4 regions of the Pseudomonas sp. E45-MNA-CIBAN-0222 genome follow, and region 1 is predicted to be linked to each of the others. Evidence: riboswitches for the same ligand, from Rfam matches in the RefSeq annotation. Region 1 holds a riboswitch; each other region holds the start of a gene.

Region 1 (5,563 bases):
GAATGTCGGAGCGCGGAAGCCTTCGCCATAGCTCAGAATCCAGCGCTGCGACTCACCCACTGGCAGGCTGACCGCGGCATTCCAGCTGTTGTGGCTGCCGAACTGCTGGTTGTCATCGTGGCGTAGCCCCAGCTCGGTGCCGAAGCGCTCGCCTTGAAAGCTGTGCTGGGCAAAGAAAGCCGAATTGTCGCGGCTGTCTTCCTGAAAAATCGTCGCGGAATCGAGTTGGTCTTCATACCAGTCGCCGCCGACGCTCAGTTGGTGGCGCTCGCTCAATTGCAGCCGATTTATCCAGGCCGCCGAATGACGCGTGGTTTCCAACAGGGTGTTGTTCCAAGCGCTGCCGGCGCCGACGGCGTGATTACGATCGAAGCTGCGACCCAGTTCCAGACGGCTATTCCACATGTCGGTCAACTGACCGTCCAGGTAGCCGCTGTAACTGCTGACCCGAAACTCGTCCTGCGGCGTTCCGGGTTCGAAATCATTGGCATCGTCATACTCGTTCTTGCCGCGCTGGTCGTTGAGGCTCAAGCCCGCTTTCCAGTTTGCATCGAACTGGTGATCCAGCTTCAGGTGCAGGGCCTTGTTGCGCTGGCCATCGTTGTCCCGATCGGCGCCGCGGTTGTCGCGGGTGATATCGAAGCCGTCGCGCTCATCGAGGCTGGCGCCGAGGTGGACGCGAGTCTGCTCCGTTCCGGCTGCGAGGCTCAGGCTGCGCTGGAAGGTCTGGTCGCTGCCGGCGGCCAAGCGGACTTCCGGGTTTATTCCGGGTTTGCCGCCACGGGTAAAGATCTGGATGACGCCACCAATGGCATCCGCGCCGTAAAGCGAGGAGCGCGGGCCACGGATCACTTCGACACGCTCGATGTTGTCAATGGCCAAGTAGTCGAGACGGGCGAAGCCGCTGGTGGCTGAAGCAATGCGTTGGCCATCGACCAGCACCAGCGTTTGTGCAGTACCGGTGCCGCGCAGCGATAGCGACGCCACACCGCCAGGGCTGCTCACCTGTACGCCTGGCACACGCCGCAGCAGCTCGGGCACGCTGCGGGCTTGTAGCCGTTCGATATCGGCGCGAGTGAATACGGTATTGGCTGCCGTCGCCTGGGCGCGGGGTTCAGCCTGGCGGGCGGAGGTAATGAGCATGCTTGGCAGCTCCTGCTCAACAGCAAACACCTGCACGCCGGGCAGCAGCGCTACGGCCAGGGCAAGTCGGGACAGTTTCATTCTTGGAATTCCTCAAAAGATCGCAGACTTTTGAGGAGGGCAGGAACAAGCGCGGGGGATGACGGGCAGCAGCGCTTGACGGTGCTGCCCTCCGCAACACCAGTCGAATCCGTCAGGCCGGTCTCCGGGCTTTCGACACGCATCACGCTCACCTTCCCATGTCGGAACACAGTGGCTGTGGAGCGGACGGCGATCCCTGAGGATCGCGGTCGATTACCGTTGCGGGGGCAGCGCCGGCCTTGCTCATCGAGCGCACCGGCTTCCCGTTTAATGCGGACCTTGCGGTCGTGCACACCTGGGCGGATAAGAAAACGCGCGAACCTTACGGCCGGTGCTGGGGAAACACAAGCGGGTGATGCAAAAGCGGGCCAGTGCACGTCAAGCCAGTTGGCGCACGTGCCCGAGGCGAATGCAGGCTGCGCGCCTGCCCAAAGTCAAAAGCTTCGCCCCGAGGGCGGGCCTCCCACAAAAGCAGGCCAGTGCACATCGAACCAGTAGGAGGCGCGCCCTCGCGGCGAAGCAGGCTGTAGACCTGCCCGAAACGGCGACAGCTCCTATGAAAGCCCGCCGACAATCTGCAGATCACTCTGCCCATTGCCCTGCCGGCGCACCTGGATCTGCACTGGAATGCGCTCGTGCATTTCCGCCACATGGGAGATCACCGCCACCTTGCGGCCCTGGGCCTGCAGCGAATCCAGCGCGTCCATGGCGATCTGCAGCGACTCGGGATCGAGGCTGCCGAAACCTTCGTCGATAAACAGCGACTCGATCTTCAGCTTGCTCGACGCCATTGAGGCCAGGCCCAGGGCCAGGGCCAGCGAAACGAGGAAGGTCTCGCCGCCGGACAGCGAATGCACCGAGCGCAGCTCGTCGCCCATCTCGGTATCCATGACCAGCAGGCCCAGCGGACTTCCTCCGCGCTTGAGCCGATAACGCCGCGCCAGTTGGCGCAGCTGCACGTTGGCGTGCTGCACCAGCAGGTCGAGGTTGTAGGCCTGGGCGATCTTGCGGAAGGCGCCGCCGTCGCTGGAGCCGATCAGCGCGGCGATGCGTCCCCAGCGCTGATGCTCGGCCCGCGCGGCGTCGATCTGCGCGAGCAACGCCTGGCTCTGGCGGCGGCGCTTGTCGTCGTCGATCAGCTGGGCGCGGGTTTCCGCGCAGCGCTGGTCGGCCTGCTCGCACTGCTGCAGTTGCTCGGCATGGCGCTGTTGCAGCTGCTCGGTATCCGGGGCGTCGCTCTGCTGCTGTTTGTGCAGGTTCAGGCGGTTGAGGCAGCCGTCGAGACGCTCGCGACAGCGGGTCAGGGTTTCGCTGTTCTCTTGCAAGCGCTGGCGCGCCTCGGCGATCAGCTGGTCGTCCATATGCAGCAGCTGGGCGAGGGTGGTGTCGTCCAGCGCCGGATGGGCGGCGCGCCAGGCGCCCAGTTCCGCATTCAGCGCGTCGCGTTCCTGTTCCAGTTCGGCTTGGCGCTGTCGACAGTTCTGCTGCTCGCCGTGCAGCCGCGTCAGACCAAGCTTGCTCTCGTTGAGGTGCCGATCGATCTCGGCCTGGGTTTGCCGCGCAGCCTGGATGGTCGCGTCCAGCTGCTGTTGCCAGGCGCTGGCGCTGGCGCTGGTCTGTTCGCCAAGGCTGGTACGTAGCGCCTGCTGGCAGGCCAGCAGCAGTTTCTCGCGCTCGCTCAGTCGCGCGCTGCAGCCTGCCTGTTTCTCCTGGCGATGACGCTGCTGCAATTGCTCGTCGCTGCGGCGCTGCTCGCGCTGGCGCAGCTCATCGGCCAGCTCGGTCTGCGCCTGCAGTTGCTGCAGCCGCGTGGCGATGCTGGCGTCCAGCTGCATAAAGGTCTGCGCCGGATTTTCGCGCCAACGCTGCAGATGCTCGGCGGGCAGTAGTTCGGCAAAGGCCGCCAGCTCCTCGTCGAGCTGCTGGCTGTCGCGGGCGAGCGCATCGCGTTGGCGGGCGAGTTGCTGGGTCGCCTCGACGCAGGCCTCGCGCGCGGCCTGCCAGGCCTGCTGCAGGGTTTCGCTGCGCTGTTGCAGGGCGAGCAACTGCTGCTGACGCTGGCTGGCGCTGGCGATCTGGCCTTTGAGACTGGTCAGCTGCGCTTCCAGCCATTGCGAACGTTCGGCTTCCGGCTGTTCAAGCAATCGCGCGCGTGCGGGCAGGGCGAGCAAGCGCGGTGCCAGGGCCTGCAGCTGCGCCTCGACTTCGCTCTGGCGTTGCTGCGTCTGGCGCAGCTGCGTGCTGAGCGTGACATGGCGATCGCGCAGTTCCTGCAGGCGCTGGTCCTGTTCCTGTAACGCCTGCTGCGCGCGCGCGGCCTCGCTGTCGTCGTGCCGATCAAGGCTGGCAACCAGCGCATCGGTCTGCTGCCAGGGATGTTCATCGCTGCCGCAGACCGGGCAGGGCTCGCCGGGGACGAGCGCCGCACGCAGCGCTTCGACATTCTCGCTGCGTGCCAGGCGTTGGCGTTCGAGCAGGGCGAGGGTGACCTTGAGCGCCTGCTCGGCAGCATCACGGTCACTGCGAAGCTGTTTGCCCTGCGGTACCAGGCTGTCCAGCTCGGCCTGCTGGCGGATGTGGGCGTCGTTCAGTTCGCGCTGGCTGGCGGTGAGCGTGAGCTGCTGCGCCCAGAGTTCGCGCAGGGCCTCGGTTTCGCGCTCGGCCTGGCGCCACTCGTCGAGCTGTCGATGCAGACCGGCCAGCTGTTCGGCCAGCCCTAGTTCGCTGTCGCGCTCGCGCTGCAGATTTTCCAGCGCCTCGCGCGCCTGGCTTTGCCGGGTTTCGGCAGCCTTGGCCTGCGCTTCCAGTGCCGGGAGTTCGCCCTGACCTTGCTGCAGCCGTGCTGCCAGCTGGACGGCCTGTTGCAGGCGCGGACGGTAACCACCCCAGGCTGCACAGAGCGGTTGCAACGCTGCGCTCGTCTCGAGTTGCTGCGTCAGCGTTGCTAGCTGTTCGGCGGAGCGCTGTTGCTGCTCACCGAGCTGCTTGAGCGTTGCCTCGCCGGCGCTCGCCGCGGCATCGGCCTGGACGCTTTCTTCGCGGATCGAGGCGAGGTCGGCGTTCAGATGGCTGAGGCGTTCCTCTTCACGGCGCGCTTGCGCAAGCCTGGGCTCGGCCGTCTGGCGCGCCTGATCGGCCGCACGCAGGTCGTTGCCGGCCGCTTCGCATTGGCTCTGCAAGGTGTCGAGGCGTTGCTGCAGGCTTTGTGCCTCGTGCTGCAGGCGAGTGAGGCTGTCGGCGGCCTTGCCCAGCAGCGGTTCGAGTTCCTGCTGGCGCAGAAAGCGGTGGCGCTGCGGTGCGAGCCGTTCGAACAGGTCGAGAATACGGCGGGCCTCGGCCAGGCTCTCGTGCTCGTCTTCGGCGTCCTGTAGTTGCTGGCGTGCGGCTTCGCGCTCGTTTTCCAGGCGCTGCAGTTCGCTGAGCCATTGCCGCTGGGCTTCCAGCTCCTTGAGCTGCTGTTGCAGCTTCTTCAGTTCTTCGAGCTGGGCCTGATGTTCGCGCTCCAGTACGTCACGCTGCTCCGGCTCCAGCGGCTGCAGGCCGCCGGCCTGCTGTTCAAGGCGAGTCAGGCTTTCCTTAGCCTGCTTGGCGGCCTCGAACGCGGCCTGCCCGAGGCGGCTGTAGAGGCCGGTATCGGTGAGCTTTTCCAGCAAGCTGCCGCGTTCGTCGTCCTTTGCCTTGAGGAAGGCAGAAAATTCGCTTTGCGCCAGCAGTACGGCGCGGGTGAATTGAGCCATATTCAGCCCAAGACGGGCTTCGAGCAGCGCTCGAAATTCGAGTTTCTTGCCGCTGGCCAGGAGCGTGCCACTGTCGAGATCCGTGAGGCTCTGGCTGCTGGCCTGCAGTTTGCCGTCGATCTTCTCTTTGGCACGCCTGACCTCCCAGCGCGCGCGGTAGCGGTGGCCGTCGACACCGACGAAATCCACCTCTGCGTAGCCGCTGCCACAACCGCGGCGCAGCAGGTTGCGCTCGTCGCCACCGCCGATCTCGGCTTCGACGTCGGGAACCTTGTTCAGCGGTGAGACGCTGTCGAGCCGTGGCGTGCTGCCGAACAGCGCCAGGCACAGGGCGTCGAGAATGGTGCTCTTGCCGGCACCTGTAGGCCCGGTGATGGCGAACAGTCCGGCGCTGGCCAGGGGTTCGGCGGTGAAATCGATGATCTGTTCGCCGGCCAAGGAGGCCAGGTTCTTCAGGCGGATGGCGAGGATTTTCATCGCTCAATCTCCTCATGGGCGAACTCGACTCGTTGCAGCAAAGTGGCGAAATCGTTCAGCGCCTGCTCGTCCGCCGGGTTGCCGTACTGTTCTTCCCAGGCGCGGGCGAACAGCTCCTGCGGGGT
Region 2 (5,563 bases), on a different contig from region 1:
AACTTCGAAAAGGTCCGCCGCGTACTGCAGGAGCTGGGACTCGAGAAACGCGCGCACTACGTCGAACGCGCCACCATGGCCAACCAGAAGATCGTTCCGCTGGATGAGGTGGAGCCGATGTCATCTCCTTACTTCTCGATGATCCTCGTTCCCGGCGAGAAATGGCGCGGCTGAAGCTGCGATTATTCCCCTGTCCCACCCGACTCTCGGATGCCCTATGCCCGGCCTCGCAACTACCGCACCCGCCATCGTCGTACTTGGCGCCTCTGCCCTCGACACCGCCAGACGGATACAGCGCGTCTATCCAGGAGCACAGGTTTATGGGCTGAGCGGACGCGCTGTCGAAGCCGACAGGCCGTACGATAACTTTGGCGAGCATCTGCGCGATCTGTATCGAGCCAACACGCCGATCATCGCGCTGTGCGCGGCGGGGATTGTGATCCGCAGTCTGGCCCCAGTACTGGGCGACAAGGACAACGAGCCCCCGGTACTGGTGGTTGGTGAGGATGGCAGCGCAGTGGTGCCCTTGCTCGGCGGCCTGGCAGGCGTAAATCGGATGGCCCGGGAGATCGGCGCCGCACTGGAGGTCAGCCCGGCCATCACCACCAGCGGCGAGCTGCGCTTCGGCGCTTGCCTGCTCTCCCCGCCGTCCGGTTATGTGCTGGGGGATCTGGAACAAGGCAAGCGATTCGTCAGCGACCTGCTGGCCGGCGCGCCGGTGCGCGTCGAAGGTCCGGCGCCCTGGCTGGATGAACTCAGCCTGCCGCTCGACCCGCAAGCGCAACACCGGGTGTCCGTCAGCCCGCTCCGGCAGGACGATGCGTGCACGTTGAGCATCCACCCCAGGCTGATCGCGATTCATGTCGAACGCGTTGGCCCGGAACTGGATACCGAAGTTCAGCAGCTGATCGATGAATCCAGCTTTTCGCCGCACAGCCTTGCCTGCCTGATCGCACCGCTCCACCTCATGTCCAGCACCGAGCTGCAACACGTGGCCAGCCAGCTTGGCCTGCCGATCCGCTACAGCGACGACACCACGCAATTGCCGGCGCAGCACAGTCGCAGCCAGCGCGCACGGCTATTGCTCGCAGATGAGCCGATCGACATCAAGCAGATCGGTCAGCCCCGCGGCTCGCTGACGGTGATTGGCCTCGGACCGGGCGCTCCCGAATTCATGGTGCCTGCGGCGCGCCAAGCGCTGGACGAGGCGCAAGACCTGCTCGGTTACGAGACATACATAAAGATGGCCGGCCCGCTCAGGCCAGGCCAGGTCAGCCACAGCAGCGACAACCGCGAGGAGCTGCAGCGTGCAGCCCATGCCTTCGAGCTGGCCGCCAGCGGTCGCCGGGTTGTGGTGATATCGTCCGGCGACCCCGGTGTGTTTGCCATGGCCGCCGCGGTACTGGAAGCGCTGCACGCATCAAGCGACCCCCGCTGGCACGCCGTGGATCTGCAGGTGCTGCCAGGCGTATCGGCGGCGCTGGCCACCGCCGCCAAAGCCGGCGCGCCGCTGGGTCACGACTTCTGCATGCTCTCGCTATCGGACAATCTCAAACCCTGGACGCTGATCGAGAAGCGTCTGGAACACGCCGCTGCGGCCGATCTGGTCATGGCCTTCTACAATCCCATTTCCAAGGCGCGGCCCTGGCAGCTCGGGCGGGCGCTGGAAATACTTCGCCATTACCGCAAACCGGAAACACTGGTTGTGCTTGGCCGCGACATCGGTCGCCCAGCCGAAGCCCTGACTGTCACCACGCTTGGCGACCTCACGCCCGAACAGGTGGACATGCGCACGCTGGTCATCATCGGCTCGTCGCAGACCTGCCGGTTTGCCAAGCCGGACGGTGGCGACTGGGTCTATACCCCCAGAAGTTACCCTGCCGATTGAACGGAAACCTCGTTTTAGACGTGCCGAAAGCCGATAAACCCACTACCCTAGCGACGCTTGATGGTTCTGCCCCAAAGGCAGAGGCAAGAGGGAAGCAGGTACGCCCACGGGCTACTCCTGCGCTGCCCCCGCAACTGTGAACGGCGAGTTCACCTGCAAATGAAGTCACTGGCCTGATCGGCTGGGAAGACGCAGGTGCACATTGACCCGTGAGCCAGGAGACCTGCCATCAGCGTGCCGATCCCGGCGCCTTTCAACCCGCATCCCTCGGAGGGAGAACGATGCATATCGAACCTGGCGTACTCAACGCCGCAAAAATCGTCTTTGCCAACGCCGCAGCCGTTTCAACATTGGCCGTGTTCCTGCCCAAGCTGATGTGGCGCCCCGACATCTGGGTCAAGACCCTGCTCGCCGCGTTGTTCTTCTCCATCTTCATGGAGGTCTTTCACATGCCGGTCGGCGCCTCGGAACTGCATTTCGTGGGTGCGTCGGCTGTCTATGTGATATTCGGCTTCGTGCCGACGCTGTTCGGATTCGCTATTGGCCTGCTGCTGCAAGGGCTGCTGTTCGAGCCGTCCGATCTGGTGCACCTGGCGGTCAACTCGCTGTCGCTGATCCTGCCGCTGATCGCCGCCCATGGCCTGCTCGGCCGGCACTTCTTCGCCCAAGGCGGGCGCGTGATTCGCTGGGCCGAAGTGGTCAAGTTCGACGCAGCCTTTTACGGCGGCGTGGTGCTGATGGTCGGCTTCTGGCTGTCGCTGGGTAACGAACCCACGCCTCTGCAGAATTGGGCGATGTTCGCCGTTTCCTACCTGCCGCTGGTGCTGCTCGAGCCGTTGTTCACCTGCCTGGTTGTCCGCACGCTCAAACGCTTTGCAGATAACCCGCTGATCAGCCGGTTCACCACCGTCAAAACCCTCGCGACCGCCTGATCAGGCCACGCCAGCGCTGACGATCAGTCTTCGTCAGCGCTGCGGCGACGCAACAGGTAGCTGTCCATCATCCAACCATGCCGCTCGCGCAACTCGGCGCGGGTGCCGCGGATCTGCTCCGCCACCTCACCGACCTTTCCTGCAATCAGCACCTCATCCGCGGTGCCCACGTATGCGCCCCAATAGATGTCCATCTCCTGATCGACGAACAGGCAGTAGGTATCCCGCGCATCGAGCATCACCAGTACGCTATCCAGCCCGTCAGGAAAGCCCTCGGCCAATCGCCGGGCCGGCATGACCTGAAAGGCCTGACCGATGCTGTTGAAGCAGACTTTGTGCCGGGCCGCCAGCGCCTGCAGGCTGGTGATGCCGGGGATCACCTCGTAGGTGATGGGCTCCGGGCTCGCCTGCACGATGTCCTCGACGATGCGCAGCGTGCTGTCATACAGCGCAGGATCACCCCAGACCAGAAAGCCGCCCACCTCACCATCGGCCAGCTCATGGTGGACCATCTGCTCGAACACCCGTTGCTTGTCCTGATTGAGGTCGACAACGCTGGCCCGGTAGTCGGCGACACCTCGCACGCGCTCGGGGCATTCGGCCTCGACGAAGCGATACCCCGGCGTGTCGATGAAGCGCTCGCAGATGTGCTTGCGCAGGTGGATGAGCGAGTCCTTCGAGGCGCCCTTGTCCATCAGGAAAAACACGTCGACGCGGTTCAACGCCTTGATCGCCTGGACCGTCAGAAAATCGGGATCGCCTGCGCCAATGCCGATGATCAGTAGTGTTTTCACAGGTTCTGGCTCCATTGCGCTAAAGGTTGGTCGTTTAGACAGGGTTGTTCAGGGTCGCGAGCGTGTCGATGTGCTGATACTCCGCGCCCAGTTCTTCGGCCAGTTTCCGTGCACGGCCCAGGCGGATCGGGGCGCTCTCGATGTCTACCAGCACGACCGGGCAAAGACTCGGTTCCAGAGCTGTCGACTCACGCAAGCGGCCGTCCGTGAGGACCAGCAGTCGATGCTGCTCGGCGGGCTTGAGTTGCTGCCGACGACGCTGCCATGCTGCCGCCTGCTGCAAGGCATCCAATAGCGGCGTGCCGCCACCTGCGCCGAGATCAGCCAGCCATTGTTGCTGCACACCGGTCACCTTGTGACCTGGCCAAACCCAGTCGGCTTGCTTGCCGTTGGCCCGCAAAAGCGCCAGCCGCACTCGTTGCCGCCGGGCCTGCTCGAACACCTCGCCGAGCAGCCCTTTCGCCTTGCTCAGCGCACCGTGGCGACGGGTCGAGCCCGAGGCATCGACGATCACCAACCACACTTCACCCGCCCGCCGACTGCGCGGCCTCATGACGAGGTCATCGCGGCGCTGCGGCCTGCCGTTGAGCATAAAGGTCGCGGCCCAGTCGATCCGCCCAGACACGCCGCCGCGACTGGCGCCGTGCCGCCCTCCATTCACGCTACCCGGTGCTGCTCGTGCATCCGCGCCGGAGGCGCTGCGTGGGCGGATGCTCAGGGCTTTTTTGACCAGCGAGGCGGTTCACGCCGAGCACCCACAGGTTGAACCTGGGCCGGCAGCTGCCCCCAGTCGCCAGCGCCCTGATCATCCCTGGAGGTACCGGCGTCTTCCTTGGGTTGTGCCTGCGGTGACTGCTGCTGCGGCGGTGAAGGCGGCGTTGCCTGCTGCTGCCGATGACGCAGAACAAAATCGGCCACCGCATCGATGTCCTCGGCCTCGATGCGTACCGAGCCACGCCAGGCCGCATGGGCGCGAGCAGCTCGCAACCAGACCAGATCAGCTCGCAACCCATCGACCTCGGCGGCAAAGCAACGCTGACTGATTTGCTCCAGTGCTGCCTCGTCCAACGGAATATCGCTCAGCTGGGCGCGCGCTTGCTGGCAGCGCGCCCGCAGCGCCCCCTGCTCTTCCGACCAAGAGGACAGAAAGCGCTGCGGATCGGCATCGAAATTCAGCCGACGGCGAACGATTTCCGCCCGCTGTGCAGGCTGTGGCCGCGCGTCCAGCGCAACGTTGAAGCCGAAACGGTCGAGCAACTGCGGCCGCAGTTCGCCCTCCTCGCTGTTCATGGTGCCGATGAGCACGAAGCGCGATGGGTGCCGATGGGAAACGCCGTCCCGCTCCACATGGTTGATGCCGCTGGCCGCCGCATCGAGTAACAGGTCGACCAGGTGATCCGGCAGCAGGTTGACCTCGTCGACATAGAGCACGCCGCCATCGGCCTTGGCCAACAAGCCCGGCGAGAACTCGGCGCGCCCTTCACCCAGAGCTGCATCGAGATCCAACGAGCCCACGATGCGTTCTTCACTGGCACCCAACGGCAAGGTGACGAACTGGCCGCTTGGCAGCAGGTCCGCCAGCCCTCGCGCCAGGGTCGATTTGGCCATGCCGCGAGGGCCTTCGATTAACACACCGCCAATCGCGGGATCGATTGCTGCCAGACAAAGGGCCAGCTTGAGGTCATCGGCTCCGACCACGGCGGCGAGGGGGAAATGGCTATCGGGCATGGCAGGCATCCGTAGAGGCAGAAAGCGGTACGTAGGGTGGGATGGAGGAAAGGCGCTCGCTCATGACTCCTCGCTATCGATCAGCAGATTTTCCAGCGCTTCCTGATACTCGCCGGGCTCCTCCCAGAGCCCACGTTGCTGGGCTTCCAGCAGGCGTTCGAGGATGTTCTGCAGGGCCTCGGGGTTGTGTAGCTGGATGAACTCCCGGGTATCTCGGTCCA
Region 3 (5,563 bases), on a different contig from region 1:
TTCGATGGCGATGTTCATGCGATAGAGCATGTTGCCGTCTTCATCGAGCGGCGTGTTCACGTCCAGCGCAGTGCGATAGCGATCCCAGCGACCGGCGCTGAGATCGAGACGGGCAAAGCTGTCCAGCTGCGGGCGCTTGCTGACGATATTGATCGTGCCGCCCGGATCACCGCGTCCGTAAAGGCTGGCCGAAGGCCCCTTGAGCACTTCGACCCGCTCGATATTGGAAGCGTCCGGTGGGTTCATGAAGCCGCGGTTGACGCTGAAACCGTCCTTGTAGAACTCTCCGGTGGTCAGCCCGCGCACGCTGTACTCGTACATGGTCAGGCCACCGAAGTCGTTCTGCCTGGCGACACCGCCGGCGAAGTCCAGCGCCTTCTCAACGCGCGGGCTGTCCAGATCCTGCAGCACGGATGCTGGAACGACGCTGATCGACTGGGGTATTTCCTCGATGGGTGTGTCGGTTTTCGTCGCGCTGCGCGTGCGTTTGGCGCGGTAGCCCTGAACCGGTCCATCGGCGCGTTCCTGATCTGCCGTGATGGTGACGGAGTCCAGTACCGCCGCTTCCTGTGCCCCTGCCAGCGGTACGCCAACCAACATCAGCGCCGTTCCGGCACCCACCCACCTCAATACTGCACTTGCGTTATTCATGCTAAAACTCAAACACCGATGTTATATCGTAACAATGCTGTAGGTTTAGCAAGCGAGTGTCAATGGAACGATTCGTATATGCGCTTGAACCAACGGGTTGGCGATCAAGAATCTGGTAAGCAGTTGGCGTGCGCGTGAAAGCCTGGACTAACGCCAGGCTGCCCCTACAGGTTCATTGGCCCGGCATCAGCATTTCGGGCACCTCGCGCCCGGCGACGAACAACTCGTCGACCAACCGTGTCACCTCCGCCTCGTTGCGAACCCGGTACCACTTGCCGGCCGGATAGACGCTCAGCGTCGGGCCCTGATCGCAGGGGAACTGGCACTGCGTCCGGGTGATGTGGACGCCACCGGCGCATTCGAGCTTGCCGGCGGCCTTGAGCTTTTCCCTTAGCCCCTTCCACAGCGGCAAGGCACCGCGACGTGTGCAGCGCGGGCCATTGCATAGCAGCACGCGGTGCTCATGCAGGGGAATCTTCGACCAGGCGTGCACATCCGGAAGCGGTGCGACGTCGGTGCACGGCAGGTGCAACTCCGGTCGGTCGATCAAGGCGCAGGCCGCTTCGACGGGCAGCGCCTCGGCGGTGCCAATTGCACTGGCCACGAAGATTTGCTCAGCGCCTTCGAGCTGCACGAGTTCGCTACGCAGCCAGTCAAGATGAGCGCTGCTCGATTGCGGCTCGAGGTCGATCACCAAGAGTGGCCGACCGCTTTCACTGACCGCATTCCACAGCGGTTCGTAGCCTGAGCCTGTATCGATCACGTCCCGCAGCGCTTGTTCGTCGCGCAAAGCAGCCAGACGTGCACGGAATACTTCGGCGAACGAGCCTTCAGACAGGTCGGGACCGACGAACAAGACGCGGGCGTAGGGTGAATCAGCGGTAGTCATTGGCTCTCTCCTTAGCGGCGCGCAGCATAGCAGCGACGGGCGAAGGCGAGCGATCAGGCGCTGGAATCGACGCCGACGGTTTTGAGCGCCGAAAACAGTTCATCACGGCGTGCGAATTCCCGGCTCACCGCCGGTAGCAACGGGCGACGCAGGAGCAGGACCGGCAGGCCCCGCTCACGAGCCACCTGCAGTTTGGGTTCGGTGGAGTCGCCGCCGCTGTTCTTGCTGACGAGCACATCGCAATTCAGCCGGTCGAACAGCTGCCGCTCGGCCTCAAGGTCGAACGGACCGCGGTCGCCGATAATTTCGGCTCGGTCAGCCGATGCCTGTGCGTCCAGGCAACGAACTGTCCAGTGTTGGTGTTCAGGAATTTCGTGCAGGTGCGCCAGCGGCTCGCGGCCGAGCGTGAAAAACGGTCGCTGGAAATCGCCCAGGGCGCCGATCAGCTCAGCCCAGTCGTTCACCTCGTGCCAATTGTCCCCCTCGCCTGCTTGCCAGGCCGGGCGGCGTAACGCCCAGCATGGAATTCCCGCCTGTTCCGCCGCGATTGCTGCATTGGCGCTGATCTGCGCCGCGTAGGGGTGCGTGGCATCGACCAGCAGCTCGATACGTTCCGCCGCGATGAAGGCAGCCAGCCCCTGCGCACCGCCAAAACCGCCTACGCGGACCTGGCACTGGAGGTCGCCGGGCACGCGTCCCAGACCGGCCAGACTGTAAACATGCGAGGAGCCAAGGCCGCGAGCAAGACGCAAGGCATCGCCCGTGCCGCCGAGCAGGAGGATGCGGGTCATCGCGGCTTCTCGACCTGCAACAGCGTGATCGGCAACGCTCCACGCCAGGTATCGAAACCGCCCAGCGGCTGCGCATGCGCCACGGATATCCTCGTCAGCTCGCCGCCGATGCGTTCACGCCAGCTCATCAGCAGCGCCTCGCTCTGCAAGGTCACCGCATTGGCCAGCAACCGCCCGCCCGGTTTAAGGCTGGCCCAGCATTGCTCCATGACACCCGGAACCGTAACGCCGCCGCCAATGAAGATCGCGTCCGGCTCGGGGAGGCCTGCCAGTGCCTCAGGCGCCCGGCCTGCCACCAGACGCAATGCTGGAACGCCCAGCGCGTCGCGGTTGTGTTCGATATGGGCCTGACGCCCGGCATCGGCCTCCACCGCGATCGTCCGGCAACTGGCATGCGCACGCATCCATTCGATGCCAATGGAACCGCAACCGGCGCCGACGTCCCACAGCAGTTCGCCGGGCATGGGTGCGAGCCGAGCCAAGGTCAGCGCGCGGACGTCCCGCTTGGTCAGTTGGCCGTCGTGTCTATAGAGCTGATCGGCAAGACCGGGTGTGAGCGGCAGGCGCTGGGCATTCGAGTCCGCTACGCATTCAACAGCCAACAGATTCAGATCGGCAATCACATCGAATGACCAGTCCGCTGCAAGGGAATCCAGCCGCCGTTCCCTGGCGCCGCCCAGATGCTCAAGCGCGGTCAGACGGCTCGCACCAAAGCCCCGGCTCGTCAACAATTGCGCCACCTGAGTGGGGCTGGTTCCGTCGTTGCTGAGGATCAGCAGCCGCACACCAGGAGATATTTTGGCGCTCAGTGCCGCGAGCGGTCTGGCAACCAGGGATACCACCTCCGTTTCCTGCAGCGCCCAGCCAAGACGTGCCGCGCCCAACGAGACTGACGACGGCGCTGAGAACACCCGCATCTCCTGTGCATCCAACTGCCGCGCGAGCGTGGCGCCAATGCCATAGAACATGGGGTCTCCACTTGCCAGCACGCATAAAGGCGAGCCGCGACTTGAAAGCACCGGTTCCAGGCTGAACGGCTTCGGCCAGCACTCTCCCAGGCCCTGCAAGTGATCGGGCAACAGCGCCAGCTGCCGATCACCGCCGATGATGCGTGTTGCCTCACCGAGAGCCTGCCGAGCCGCTTCGCCGAGCCCGGCCCAGCCGTCTTCGCCGATCCCCACCACCGTCAACCAGGGCGTCATCCCGCCTCTCCATCACAATGCCAAGCCTTCGTCGGGACAGGCTTGGCTGTCGCGTCGTCCGGCAAAGCGGGCATAATAGCGCCTTCGTCGGTGCCCGCCGCGACCACGCCACGGGCCTAAGAGGGAATACGGAGCGATCTGATGATCGTGACCGAGCTGCCCCCGCAACTGTAAACAGCGAATCCTCCGCACACACGCCACTGGGAAACCGGGAAGGCCGCGGACGATGAAGACCTGTCAGCCAGGAGACCTGCCGACGACGCTGGTCGCGAGTGCCAACATCGGGCGGGGTGTACCGATGCCAACTGAGTTCAACGAACTCTCCCGGTCTGGTCGCCGCGTCTTTTGGTTACAGGTGCACCGTGCGCGACCATGCCTCCCATGACTGAACTGCCCTTTCCTCGCCCAAGCGCTTGCCCTGGCCTGCTGCGCATCGTGCAAGCGCTGGACGGCGGCATCTGCCGAGTCAAGTTGCCTGGCGGCGCTCTGGCCGCGAGTCAGGCGCGCGCGATCGCCGAGGCGGCGCAGCGCTTTGCGAGCGGCGTGCTCGAGCTGACCAACCGCAGCAATCTGCAGATCCGTGGTGTACGTGCCGAATCCGAGCAAGAGCTGATCCGCTCATTGCTGGAAGCGAACCTCGGCCCGTCGGTGCTCGATGCCGACGATGTGCGCAATCTCATGCTCAGCCCCGCGGCCGGCCTGGACCCTCAGCAGCACATGGATACCCGGCCACTGGCCGACGCACTCCTGGCGCTCTTGCAAAACAATTCCGCGCTGCACGTCCTGTCCGCCAAGTTCGCCATCCAGCTCGATGGTGGTGAGAGCCTATGCATGCTCGAACACCCTCACGACCTCTGGTTACGCGCCCTCCCCGGCGCCCCGCAGTTGATATTCGGCCTGGCCGGCTGCCCGACCGACAAACCGCTGGGCATGGTTGCCGCTGCGAACGCCGTACAGCTGGTCGAAGCGATCCTGCTGACCTTTCTGGAGTGCGCCGTCCCTGAGCAGAGCCGCATGCGTCAGCTGCTCGAATGCATCCCGGCCGATGAACTGGTGCGACGGGTTCAGGCGCGCCTGCCATTCGCAATTTCACCCGTAGCGGTTGAATGCCAACGCCAAATCCCTGCCGCTGCCCCGCCGATTGGCATCATCGCGCAACGCCAGGCAGAGCTCGCGATGGTCGCGGCCAGCGCGCCGCTAGGGCGGATCAGCGCCGAACAACTTGGCGCCGTTGCCGAACTGGCGCAGCGGCATGCAGATGGCAGCCTGCGGCTTACGCCCTGGCAGGGTCTACTGATTCCAAATGTGCAGATCCACGAGGCGGACAACGTACTCGCAGCCCTCACGCAAGTCGGGCTGCTCACCAACAGAGCCGCTCCCCTGCCCAACCTGATTGCCTGCACCGGTTCTGCCGGCTGCGCGCGCGGGCTGGCCGACACCAAGCACGACGCTCTGGCGTTGGCGGCCTGCCTGCAACAACACGACGCGCACCCTCAGGTTCACCTCAGCGGCTGCTCGCGATCCTGTGCGGCTGCGCATGTCGCGCCGTTCACACTGCTTGCAGTCGGTGACGGCCTCTATCAGCTCTACGAGCGCGCCGCGAATGTGGCCGGTTTCGGCCAACCACTGGCACCCCCCATGAACATCGACCAAGCGGGCGCCTGGCTCGCCCAGCACCACGCAACGGGACGCATCCATGCTTGATTACATCCGCGACGGTCAGGAGATCTACCGGCGCTCCTTCGCCACCATTCGTGCAGAAGCCGATCTCAGCGCGATTCCGCCTGACATGGAAAAGCTCGCCGTACGGGTGATCCACGCCTGCGGAATGGTGGACATCGTCAGTGAGCTCGCCTTTTCTCCAGGCGCCGGGGCGGCCGGCCGTGCCGCCCTGCACGCCGGCGCGCCGATCCTCTGCGATGCACGGATGGTGGCCGAAGGCATCACCCGGCCACGCTTGCCGAAGAACAACCGGGTCATATGCACCCTCCATGACGATGGCGTGCCGGACCTGGCGCAGGCGCTCGGCA
Region 4 (5,563 bases), on a different contig from region 1:
TCCATGTCCAGGTGGTTGGTCGGTTCGTCCATCACCAGAACGTTGGGTTTCTGCAGGATCAGCTTGCCAAACAGCATGCGGCCCTGTTCACCACCGGAGATGACCTTGACCGACTTGAGGATCTCGTCGTTGGAGAACAGCATGCGGCCAAGGGTGCCGCGTACCAGCTGTTCGCCGCCCTGGGTCCACTGGCCCATCCATTCGAAGAGGGAGAGGTCATCCTCGAAATCGTGGGCATGATCCTGGGCGTAGTAGCCGTACTCGGCACTCTCGGTCCACTTGACGCTACCGCTGTCCGGAGTCAGTTCGCCAACCAGGGTGCGCAGCAGGGTGGTCTTGCCGATACCGTTGGGCCCGATGATCGCCACACGCTCGCCGGCCTCGACGGTGAAGCTGAAGTTCTTGAACAGCTCCTTGTCGTCGAAGCTCTTGGACAGGCGTTCCACAGTCACTGCCTGGCGGTGCAGCTTCTTGGTCTGCTCGAAGCGGATGAACGGACTGATACGGCTGGAAGGCTTCACTTCGGCCAGCTGGATCTTGTCGATCTGCTTGGCACGGCTGGTGGCCTGCTTCGCTTTGGAGGCGTTGGCCGAGAAGCGGCTGACAAAGGTCTGTAGCTCGGCGATCTGCGCCTTCTTCTTGGCGTTGTCCGACAGCAGCTGCTCGCGCGACTGAGTGGCGGCGGTCATGTACTCGTCGTAGTTGCCCGGGAACAGGCGCAGCTCACCGTAATCGAGGTCGGCCATGTGGGTGCAGACTGAGTTCAGGAAGTGGCGGTCGTGGGAAATGATGATCATGGTGCTGTTACGCGCCGTCAGAATCGTTTCCAGCCAGCGGATGGTGTTGATGTCCAGGTGGTTGGTTGGTTCGTCCAGCAGTAGTACATCCGGATCGGAAAACAGCGCTTGCGCCAGCAGCACGCGCAGCTTCCAGCCTGGGGCGACTTCGCTCATCGGGCCGAAATGCTGCTCAAGCGGAATACCCAAACCAAGCAGCAGTTCTCCGGCACGGGATTCTGCGGTGTAGCCGTCCATTTCGGCGAATTCACCTTCGAGTTCGCCGACCTTCATGCCGTCTTCTTCGCTCATTTCCGGCAGTGAGTAGATGCGGTCGCGCTCGGCCTTGACCTTCCACAGGTCCTCATGGCCCATGATCACGGTGTCGATCACGTTGAATTCTTCGTAGGCGAACTGATCCTGGCGCAGCTTGCCCAGACGCACGTTCGGCTCGAGCATCACCTGACCCGCAGAGGGCTCCAGATCGCCACCGAGAATCTTCATGAAGGTCGACTTGCCGCAGCCATTGGCGCCGATCAGACCGTAGCGGTTGCCACCGGCAAATTTGACGGAAACGTTTTCGAACAGCGGCTTGGCACCGAACTGCATGGTGATGTTGGCGGTAGAAATCAAAGACTTGTCCTGCGGGTGTAACAGCGGTGGTTAATCGCCTGCCTCCGTTCCCCATACCAAGTACGTACCAGTTTGATTCTGGCAGGCAGCTTTTCGAGCTCGTTCCAATCGGAGGCCGAGCTCAGCCATTTGGCATAAGTTGAGAGCAACATCTGGACGCGGTACCCAATGGGTTTGGCCATGAACGAAGAGGGTTCATGGCTAATCGTCAGGTACATGGTTGCGTAGGTGTGTCGGGCGTCGTATTGCCGGCTGCCGGTGCTTTGAGCATCTAGCGCGGCGTGAAAGTCGACAATGGTAACACTTGGCTCTCCGTTCCACAGCCCGCGCGTGCTCGGCGGCTAGACGAAAGGCCATTGCCCAGGTGGGCATGGCGGCCACTGTTATTGGCTATCGCCCAAGACACCCGCGCTTGGGTCACGGGCTCGGCGAGCGATACAGGTGCGTCGTGTCTACGTTGTACAGCGCCGAATCGGCAAACGCTTCGGCCGTCAGCACTCGGCCGACGAGGATCAACGCCGTACGGCGAAAGCCCTTCTCGCTTACCTTGGCTTCGATGTCGGCCAGGGTACCTGTCACCCAATCCTGATCGGGCCAGCTGGCGCGGTGCACCACGGCAATCGGGCAATCCAGGCCGTAATGCGGCAACAGCTCGGCGACGATGCGGGACAGGTGCTGAACGCCAAGATGAATCGCCATGGTCGCGCCGTGGCGGGCCAGGTCGTGCAGTTCTTCACCGGGGGGCATATCCGACTTGGTGGCGTAACGCGTCAGGATCAGCGTCTGGGAAACCTGCGGCAGCGTCAGTTCGACGTCCAGAAGCGCGGCGCAGGCGGCCGTCGCGGTGACGCCCGGAACGATCTGGAAGGCGATGCCAAGCCTCCGCAGGTGGCGGATCTGCTCACCGATGGCGCCATACAGAGACGGGTCGCCGGAATGCACCCGCGCTACGTCCTGACCCTTGGCATCGGCCTGCCGGATCAGCTCGATGATCTCGTCCAGATGCAGCTCGGCGGTGTTGATCACCTGCTCGGCGCCATGACCTTCGAGTACGGCGGCCGGGACCAGCGAGCCGGCGTAGAGGATGATCGGGCAACTGCGCACCAGACGCTGCCCTTTGACGGTGATCAGTTCCGGATCGCCCGGGCCGGCGCCGATGAAATAGACGGTCATGCAAACTCCAATCAGGAAAGGCGGGTGACGGCGATCGCGCACGTTGCGTTGGCGGAGCGCAGCTTTCCGCACAGCAACTTGGCTTTGCCGTCACTCAGGGATTCAGCCTGTGCCAGGGCGCTGGCCTCGGCGAGTCCGGCGCTGCCAGTCAGGCTCTTGCTGAGCGGCGAGGTCTCGCTGAGCGCCGCATCATACGGCGCGAGCTCTGCAGCTGACAGCAAGGCCAGGGGCAACTGCAGGTGCGCTGCCAGCTCGTGCAGGCCTGGCTCGTCCGTTTTGCGCTCACTGCTGGCAAGGCAGCTGAGCGCTGCGATCGCCAATCCATGCTCCCTCAATGCGCGATGCAGAAGCGCCTCGAGTTCGATCCGGCTGCAGCCCCTGCGGCACCCGAGGCCCGCGACGTACAACTGCGCACCCGACGCTGCAGAGGCATCGGGCGCGGACGAATCTTTGGCGGTTTGGAGGGGCATGGCGCTCAGTCGTAAGGACCGTAGCCGAACACGGTCAGGCATCAAGGGGGCGCAAGGACACCACGAAGCTTTTCCCGAGGTCAACCGTGGCGATTGACCCGCTCCAAGGCTCTGCGTAGCCTTCACGGGTCGAGGTTCTCTGGCGCTGCCAGAGCTAAGAGGGAACACGGAAAGCCGTGGCTGCCCCCGCAACTGTAAATGACTGACCCTTGGGTGCGCCGCGTAGCTGGCGCGCCAGCCACTGCAACTGACGCGGGAAGGCGAGGGTAATGGCAGGCGCGCCACGCGTTGCCCGGTCGTGAGCCAGGAGACCTGCCTCGCTACACATTGACAACCGGGCGGGGTGCTCCGGTGGTGCTTGTTGGCGCACGTCGCCAAGTAGTGTCCGCCTGCCTGCTCATCTATTTCTCGATGCTTGCAGGGCCACGATGAAAACCCTCTCCAAACTTCCCGTCACTATCGTTACCGGCTTTCTCGGCGCCGGCAAAACCACCTTGCTGCGCCACATGCTGGGCGATGCCGAAGGGCGTCGTATCGCCGTGATCGTCAACGAGTTCGGTGAGCTGGGCATCGATGGCGAAATTCTCAAGCAGTGCTCCATCGGCTGTAGCGAAGAGGAGGCCAACGGCCGCGTCTTCGAGCTGGCCAACGGCTGCCTCTGCTGCACGGTGCAGGAAGAGTTCTTCCCGGTGATGCGTGAACTGGTGGCGCGCCGTGGCGACCTTGACCATATCCTCATCGAAACCTCGGGCCTGGCGCTGCCCAAGCCGCTGGTGCAGGCCTTCAACTGGCCGGAAATCCGTAACGCCTGCACCGTGGATGCGGTGATCACCGTCGTCGACAGCCCGGCGGTGGCCGCCGGCACCTTTGCCGCATTTCCCGATCAGGTCGATGCCCAGCGCAAGCTCGATCCCAATCTCGATCACGAATCGCCTCTGCATGAGCTGTTCGCCGATCAGCTGGCCAGCGCCGATCTGGTCATCCTCAACAAGGCCGACCTGCTGTCGCCAGAGGCATTGGCAGCGGTCCGGGCCGAGGTGGCCGAGGAGCTGCCCGAGGGGGTCAAAGTCATCGAGGCGCACGGCGGCGAGCTGCCGCTGAACGTGCTGCTGGGCCTGGATTGCGAAACCGAACTGCACATCGAAGGGCGCAAGACCCATCACGATCAGGAAGACCATGAAGAGCACGATCACGAAGCCTTCGATTCTTTCTCGGTCGATTTGCCGGAGGCCGCTGACGACAGGCTGCTGCAGGCGTTGAAAGACGCGGTGGTCAAGCACGGCATCCTGCGCATCAAGGGCTTCGCTGCAATTCCAGGCAAGCCTATGCGCCTGCTGCTGCAAGGCGTGGGGCAGCGTTTCGACAAGCACTTCGACCGCCCCTGGCAGGCCGGTGAAGTGCGTACCACCCGGCTGGTCATCATCGGCCAGTCGCTTGACCCAGCAGCGATAGACGCCGAACTGAACGCGGCACTGGCGGGCTGACCGGCCGTGCATCTGCTGCGCACCCAGCCCGGCCAGCAATTGCCGGCCGACAGCATTGCCGACCTGGGCCAGACGCCTGGGGACATCGTCGTGCTGTGCACGGGTGATTCGCATCTGTCACTGCTGGCCGAGGTGGCCGGCCAGCTGCCTGAGGATTACCCCAGCCTGCGGCTGGCGAGCCCGGCCCAGTTGGGCAACAACGCGTCGATAGACTTCTATGTCGAGCAGGTCCTGCAGCACGCCAAGGTCATCCTGATTTCCGTTCACGGTGGCGTCAGTTACTGGCGCTACGGAATCGAACGGCTAGTGGAGCTGGGCCAGCGCGGCGCCAAGATCATCATGGTGCCGGGCGATGACAGCCCTGATCCTGAGTTGAGCGAGCTCGGCAACGTGCCGGCCGAGGATAGCCATCGGTTGTGGCAGTTCCTGCGCCAGGGTGGCATCGACAACGCGCGCCAGTTCTACCACTGCATCGCCAGTCGCTGGTTGGGCCGAAACTATGCCTGGCACGAACCCGAGGCGCTGGCGCGGGTGGCGATCTATCACCCCCATCAGTCATCCGCGTCCTTGGATGATTGGCAGCGCGACTGGCGAGCGGACGCACCGGTGGTTGGGCTGATCTTCTATCGCACGCAGGTTCAGGCGGCGAATACGGCCTTCATTGACACCTTCTGTGAGCGGCTGACGGCTCAGGGCCTTAACCCCCTGCCTATCGCCGTGGCCAGCCTGAAGGAGGCGGCTTGCCTCACGCAGGTCGAGGCCTGGCTGGAGCAGAGCGGCGCTGCGGTGATCATCAATACGACAGGCTTCGCCCAGTCCAGCCCGGACGCTCCAAACCTGCGGCCCTTCCGTCTGGACATCCCGGTGCTGCAAGCCATCTGCGCCCTGGATAACCACGAACAATGGCTGGCCAACGCTCAGGGCCTGGGGTCGCGAGACCTGGCGATGCATATCGTGCTGCCGGAGCTGGACGGCCGACTGATTACCCGGCCTATCAGTTTCAAGGGCCTGGCCTGGCGCAGCGAAC

Evidence for each region. Region 1 has a riboswitch for cobalamin ahead of AAEZ08_RS16830 (TonB-dependent receptor domain-containing protein). Riboswitches for the same ligand answer to the same signal wherever they lie in the genome.
Region 2: another riboswitch for cobalamin. It lies ahead of AAEZ08_RS02505 (energy-coupling factor ABC transporter permease); the one in region 1 lies ahead of AAEZ08_RS16830 (TonB-dependent receptor domain-containing protein).
Region 3: another riboswitch for cobalamin. It lies ahead of cobG (precorrin-3B synthase); the one in region 1 lies ahead of AAEZ08_RS16830 (TonB-dependent receptor domain-containing protein).
Region 4: another riboswitch for cobalamin. It lies ahead of cobW (cobalamin biosynthesis protein CobW); the one in region 1 lies ahead of AAEZ08_RS16830 (TonB-dependent receptor domain-containing protein).

What each region holds. Positions count from the first base shown of each region.
Region 1 is NZ_JBEOPU010000011.1:68,061-73,623, forward strand. Features, by position in the region: gene AAEZ08_RS16830 (TonB-dependent receptor domain-containing protein) at 1-1,224, opposite strand, end outside; cobalamin riboswitch at 1,323-1,539, opposite strand; gene AAEZ08_RS16835 (AAA family ATPase) at 1,779-5,438, opposite strand; gene AAEZ08_RS16840 (exonuclease SbcCD subunit D C-terminal domain-containing protein) at 5,435-5,563, opposite strand, start outside.
Region 2 is NZ_JBEOPU010000001.1:562,006-567,568, forward strand. Features, by position in the region: gene AAEZ08_RS02495 (precorrin-2 C(20)-methyltransferase) at 1-174, shown strand, start outside; gene cobJ (precorrin-3B C(17)-methyltransferase) at 218-1,888, shown strand; cobalamin riboswitch at 1,933-2,133, shown strand; gene AAEZ08_RS02505 (energy-coupling factor ABC transporter permease) at 2,170-2,820, shown strand; gene cobF (precorrin-6A synthase (deacetylating)) at 2,844-3,614, opposite strand; gene AAEZ08_RS02515 (vWA domain-containing protein) at 3,649-4,347, opposite strand; gene AAEZ08_RS02520 (magnesium chelatase ATPase subunit I) at 4,329-5,342, opposite strand; gene cobN (cobaltochelatase subunit CobN) at 5,403-5,563, opposite strand, start outside.
Region 3 is NZ_JBEOPU010000001.1:555,578-561,140, forward strand. Features, by position in the region: gene AAEZ08_RS02465 (TonB-dependent siderophore receptor) at 1-651, opposite strand, end outside; gene AAEZ08_RS02470 ((2Fe-2S) ferredoxin domain-containing protein) at 824-1,540, opposite strand; gene AAEZ08_RS02475 (cobalt-precorrin-6A reductase) at 1,594-2,331, opposite strand; gene cbiE (precorrin-6y C5,15-methyltransferase (decarboxylating) subunit CbiE) at 2,328-3,533, opposite strand; cobalamin riboswitch at 3,605-3,805, shown strand; gene cobG (precorrin-3B synthase) at 3,906-5,237, shown strand; gene AAEZ08_RS02490 (precorrin-8X methylmutase) at 5,230-5,563, shown strand, end outside.
Region 4 is NZ_JBEOPU010000001.1:570,119-575,681, reverse strand. Features, by position in the region: gene AAEZ08_RS02545 (ABC-F family ATPase) at 1-1,409, opposite strand, end outside; gene cobM (precorrin-4 C(11)-methyltransferase) at 1,827-2,582, opposite strand; gene AAEZ08_RS02535 (cobalamin biosynthesis protein) at 2,594-3,052, opposite strand; cobalamin riboswitch at 3,168-3,386, shown strand; gene cobW (cobalamin biosynthesis protein CobW) at 3,481-4,536, shown strand; gene cobN (cobaltochelatase subunit CobN) at 4,543-5,563, shown strand, end outside.